2 linked regions of the Pontimicrobium sp. SW4 genome follow. The protein of the gene in region 2 interacts with the protein of the main gene of each other region in a pairwise test. Links are inferred from orthologs where the notes say so. Each region holds a gene or a part of one and is shown on either strand. Other genes may lie near its edges.

Region 1 (3,003 bases), 1.7 Mb from region 2 along the record:
AACGCGCCTAAAATAACTTTATCGTTAAACACAAAACGAAGACCCGCCTTTAAACTTTCTTTCACTGATTCAGTAGCGCCTTTATTTAAAATAGGTTTTTGAGCTATTAAAAAGACAAGCAATAATGCCAGCATTACTAATAAGAATATAATACCAAGCGTGTAGTTTACACCTATCCATGCAATTAAAAACCCCCCACATAAAGCACCAAAAACAGTAGCGCCTTTCCATGTACTACTACTCCATGTTGCTGCATTAGGATATATGTTTTTAGGAACAAGTAGTGCAATAAGTGAAAAAATAGTTGGACCGAAGAAAGCCCTCAAAACACCACCAAAAAATACTAATCCATAAATTCCGTATAAAATTGTATTAGTTTCCCATGAGGATTCTATATGGGTTGACGTTAGCCAAAATAATCCAAAACTTATTAAAGAAAATAGAGCAATACAAAGTGCGAATAGATTTCGCTTTTCCTTTTTATCAACAATATGTCCTGCAAATGGTGCAAGGAAAAAAGCAGGTAAAAATTCACAAAGACCAATAATTCCAAGCGAAAGTGGGTTCTTCGTCATAGCATATACTTGCCATTCAATAACTATAAATTGCATAGACCACCCAAAAATCAATGCAAAACGTACTAATAAAAAAATGTTGAATTCTTTAATTCTTAATGCTGCGTAAGGGTCGTTTTTTTTCATATTAAGATTTAATATCTCTCAACTTTAATTGAAGTGACGTTCTTCCTTGCCAATGATTTTCATCAATAGAATACACCGCTTTAAATACTTTCCTATCTTTAATCAAGCTCAACTTATCTCCTAAACCAAACCCAATACAAACAAACTTTTCTTTTCCAGATTGTGTCACAGTGATTCGTAAATGTTTATCGTCTTCACCAACACACTTACCATAACCTGTATCTCTTAAATTATTAGTCAAAAAAATTGGCGTCATATTTCCTGGTCCAAAAGGCGCTAGTTGACGTATTATGCGCATTAATTTATCATTTATCTGAGGTAAATCTATTTGCATATCCACTTTTATCTCTGGAGTCAATAAAGATGTATCTATAGTTTTTGATACCTCATCTTCAAAAGCCTGTTTAAAAGCTTCATAGTTTTCTTCTTTAAGTGTTAATCCTGCTGCATATTTATGACCTCCAAACTGTTCAATGTGTTCACTACAAGCTTCTAATGCGTTATATACATCGAATCCAGAAACCGAACGTGCTGAAGCCGCCAACTTATCTCCACTTTTAGTAAATACCAACGTTGGTCTGTAATAGGTTTCTGTTAGTCTAGAGGCTACAATACCTATGACACCTTTGTGCCAACTATCTTGATAAACCACTGTTGTACAACGTTCTTGTTCATTATGACTTTCAATTTGCTGAAGTGCTTCTTCTGTGATTCTCTTGTCTGCTTCTCGTCTGTCTGTGTTAAAATCTTCAATCTCAGCCGCATATTCTTCAGCCAATTTTATATCCATTTCGGTTAATAATGTCACTGCATAATTACCATGTTTCATACGTCCCGCTGCATTAATTCTAGGCGCTACAATAAAAACAACATCAGTAATAGTAAGTTCCTCTTTTTTAACTTGACTAATTATTGCTTTTATCCCAGGTCGCGGGTTGGCATTAATGACTTGCAATCCGAAATATGCTAATACTCTATTTTCGCCAGTAATTGGGACAATATCAGCTCCAATTGCAGTAGCAACCAAATCTAAGTATTCGGTTAAATCTTCAACACTTTTATTTTCTTTTGAAGCTAAAGCTTGTATAAGTTTAAAACCAACACCACAACCACAAAGCTCTTTATAAGGATATTCACAATCATCTCGCTTTGGGTCTAAAACTGCAATTGCATTAGGAAGTTCATTTCCTGGTCTGTGGTGATCACAAATAATAAAGTCGATACCCTTTTCTTTAGCATAGGCAACTTTATCAATCGCTTTTACACCACAATCTAAAGCGATAATGAGTGAAAAGTCATTGTCCTGAGCGAAATCTATTCCTTTAATTGAAACACCGTAACCTTCATCATATCTATCAGGAATATAAGTAGCTACATTGTCCGTTCTTGTTTTTAAATAGGAAGACATTAAAGCTACCGAAGAGGTGCCATCAACATCGTAATCGCCAAACACTAAAATGTTCTCATTCTTAAAAAACGCAGTTTCAATGCGCTCAACAGCTTTATCCATATCTTTCATCAAGAATGGATTGTATAAATCACTTAAACTTGGTCTGAAAAAGGTTTTAGCTGCTTCATACGTTTCAATTCCTCGTTGTAATAACAATGTTGCAACAACATCATCAACTTGAAGAGCTTCTTTTAATAGAGCTACTTTTGTAGCTTCTGATTTTGGCTTAAGCGTCCAGCGCATTAATAACTAAATTATTTATTATGGTAATGTATTTCGGTATCTAGCTTAGCAAACTGACGAAACATTTCCATAACGCCACAGTACTTATCAACTGAAAGATCAACTGCTTTTTTTATTTTCTTTTTATTTAAATCTTTTCCATAAAAATGATAATCCAATTTCACCTTATGATAATACTTTGGGTGTTCCTCAGTTAATTCACCAGTTACATCCATTTTAAACTCATAATCAGTTACTTTCATCTTATCAAGTACAGATATTACATCCAATCCTGTACATCCAGCTAAAGCTGATAACATTAAAGATTTTGGAGCTAATCCCTTACGCTTATCTACTCCTTCAACTTTATCATCAATCAAAAAGGTGTTTCCGCTCATGTTCCCAGATTCAAAGGTTACTCCTCCTTTCCACTCTGTGGTAATTTTATTTATCATATTCAAAGATTTTTCGTTTCTTGTGTAAACAAATATTTTATTAATTCTGACACAAAGAACATCCACAAAATAAATTTTACTATCGTACTATTTTAGTAGAATGGATGTTTCTTGTTAGTTCAAAAATACTATTAAAAAACTAAAAAATATAGCAATATGCCATTAGTAACACCAT
Region 2 (3,115 bases):
TTGCGTGTACGTTCTTCTCCATCTCCCCAGGAATTAAAATTATATGGAGTTCTGGAAAAAATTACTGGGTATTTTCCATCTCCTTTTGGTCGATAAATATCAGTGGCCAATCTAATACCATCACGCATTGGCATCATGACCTTTTGGTCTACAATGGCTATTTCATTAAGTTTTTCTAAAATATCTTGCTGTGCCTGTAATGCAGAAAAGCTTACAAGGAAACAAGCAAGAGCACTGAAAAGAGTAATCGCTCGCTTTTTCATTATATAAATATTGGTTGGTTAAATAATTGACTTAAAGGTAGGAAATTGTAGTAATAGATTAAAGCTTGTTTTAACTTTTAACAATTTTAAAAGAAATGAAATATTTAATTATGAGGATTAAAACAAAATTAAATTCATTTTTTTTACTTTGCAACTCTTATAAAATTAAACTATTTGTGAAAGTCTGTATTGCCGAAAAACCAAGTGTTGCACGCGAAATTGCTATTGTTCTAGGTGCAAATACAAAACGTGATGGTCATTATGAAGGTAATGGATATGCAGTAACTTACACCTTTGGACATTTGTGTACCTTATTTGAGCCTAATGATTACAAATCGTATTGGAAACGTTGGGATTTGAATAATCTACCTATGCTTCCCGAAAAGTTTAATGTGAAAACTGTAGATAATTCAGGAATCAAAAAACAGTTTAACATTGTAAAAGATTTATTTGATAAAGCCGAAGAAATAATAAACTGCGGTGATGCTGGTCAAGAAGGAGAGCTTATACAGCGTTGGGTGATGTCACTTTCAAATTATAAAGGAAAAGTAAAGCGTTTATGGATTTCGTCATTAACAACCGAAGCTATTAAGGAAGGGTTTGAAAATTTAAAACCAGCTAGTAATTACGATAATCTATATTATGCAGGGTTTTCTAGGGCTATTGGTGATTGGCTTTTAGGAATGAATGCGACAAGATTATATACGCTTAAGCATGGTGGTTATAAACAAGTACTATCTATTGGGCGTGTACAAACACCAACCTTGGCGATGATTGTTGAAAGATATAAGAGTATTGAAAACTTTATGCCTCAACCTTATTGGGAACTACAAACACTTTATAGAAACACATTGTTTAGTTATGAAGAAGGACGCTTTCTAAATAAAGAAGATGGTGAAGCTCTCGCTAATAAAGTAAAAGAGAGTGACTTTGAAATTGTATCCATTACTAAGAAAAAAGGAAAAGAGTATGCTCCAAAATTATTTGACTTAACAGGATTGCAAGTGTATTGCAATACTAAGTTTGGTTTTTCGGCAGATGATACTCTGAAAATTGCGCAAAAACTCTATGAACAAAAAGTAGTGACTTATCCAAGAGTTGACACGACTTTTCTACCAAATGATATATATCCAAAAGTCACAGGAATATTAAAAAACTTAACTAATTATAGTATATTAACACAGCCGCTTTTAGGAAAAAAAATAAAAAAATCCACTAAAGTTTTTAATGACAAAAAAGTAACCGATCATCATGCAATTATACCTACTGGAATTCAAATTAATTTACAGCAGAATCAACAAAAAGTATATGATATTATAGTTAAACGCTTTATTGCAGTTTTTTATAATGATTGTCAAGTTGCTAATACTACCGTTATAGGAAACGCCGAAAACGTTTCTTTTAAAACTACTGGAAAAGAAATTGTATCTAAAGGTTGGCGAGTTGTTTTTGAAACTTCAGCTACGTTAAATGATTCAAATAGTGATAGCACATTACCCTCTTTTGTTAAAGGAGAAAAGGGCCCACATGAACCTTCCTTTCTTGAAAAACAAACTAAACCACCCAATCAGTTTACAGAAGCTTCGCTCCTTCGTGCTATGGAAACAGCAGGGAAACAAGTTGACGATGACGAAATGCGTGATTTAATGAAAGAAAATGGTATTGGCCGTCCATCTACTAGGGCAAATATTATTGAAACGCTATTTAAACGCAATTATATAAAGCGTAATAAAAAGCAAATATTACCAACTACAACTGGGATTCAACTCATTGATATTATTCAAAACGAATTATTAAAGTCTGCAGAATTAACTGGTCAATGGGAAAAACAATTAAAACAAATTGAACAAGGTACTTATAGTGCTAATCAATTTATTAAAAACATGAAGCAAATGGTTGACGATTTGGTTTATGAAGTTAGAAGTGAAACTACTAAAGCTAATATATCTCATGAAAATACTACAATTACCAAACCTAGTAAAAAACCTAACAAACCATCAGGTTTAATAGGAAAGCAATGTCCGAAGTGTAAACAAGGAGTACTTATTAAAGGTGCTACTGCATATGGTTGTAGTGCTTATAAATCGGGATGTCGCTTTGTGCTTCCATTTACTTTTAAAAGCAAAAAAATATCAGAGAAGCAATATTTAAGATTACTAGAAAAAGAGTCGACAGTAAATCTAAAAGGATTTAAAGTCAATGAACAAAAAGTTGAAGGGTTGATTAGATTTAATGATGCATTTGAACTAGTACTTGAACAGAAAATTCCAAAAACAATTAATTGCCCAAAATGCAGAATTGGAACAATCATAAAAGGAAAAACAGCTTATGGTTGCAGCAATTATAATAATGGTTGCGGTTTTAAGTTTCTATTCTCAGATGTCAAAAAAATTGCTGATGGACAAACTATTACTAAGAAAATGGTCTACGAAATTTTAACAAAAAACAAGTCCTAAAATTTAGCTAAAATGCATTGCATTGTAATATGGTTGTGTTATTTTTGTTTTCCATTAAAATTGCATGAATTCTAGTACAAAAACAAAAAAAAACAGGTTAAGGTTACTGCATCAGTATTATACATACACTGGATTTTATAGGTTTATTGGGCTCAGTCTTAAAAAATCAATTATTCCTGTTGTAGTTTTTATTGGTATCCTTCTTGGTATTCATTATTTTGTTATTGACATTAATACCGCTTTAACCACTATTACCGAAACCTTTCGTACTACTAGTGTTTTGACAGTATTTTTTCTTTCTGAATCCATGTTAGGACTTATTCCTCCTGAAATTTTTATTGCTTGGTCTAAAAAATTACCAAATCCTATTTTATATTTATCTATACTCGCATTTCT

The links.
Region 1: the proteins of ABGB03_RS06855 (region 2) and recJ interact in binary tests that used the Escherichia coli proteins (3 or more experiments, as listed by UniProt). The link is inferred for Pontimicrobium sp. SW4 from one-to-one orthologs.

The regions. Positions count from the first base shown.
Region 1 is NZ_CP157199.1:3,160,322-3,163,324, reverse strand. What follows is about bases 49-2,972. They hold recJ (single-stranded-DNA-specific exonuclease RecJ), read right to left. Parts: upstream 2,395-2,972; coding sequence 703-2,394; downstream 49-702. Other genes in these bases: ABGB03_RS14525 (OsmC family protein), read right to left, coding at 2,406-2,828; ABGB03_RS14535 (MFS transporter), read right to left, coding at 49-701. Also shown: more of ABGB03_RS14535, read right to left, coding at 1-48; ABGB03_RS14520 (carboxymuconolactone decarboxylase family protein), read left to right, coding at 2,985-3,003. UniProt on the Escherichia coli protein: Single-stranded-DNA-specific exonuclease.
Region 2 is NZ_CP157199.1:1,443,586-1,446,700, forward strand. Bases 44-3,079 are described here. They hold ABGB03_RS06855 (DNA topoisomerase 3), read left to right. Parts: upstream 44-439; coding sequence 440-2,719; downstream 2,720-3,079. Other genes in these bases: ABGB03_RS06850 (CocE/NonD family hydrolase), read right to left, coding at 44-263; ABGB03_RS06860 (short-chain dehydrogenase), read left to right, coding at 2,784-3,079. In the rest of the region: more of ABGB03_RS06850, read right to left, coding at 1-43; more of ABGB03_RS06860, read left to right, coding at 3,080-3,115.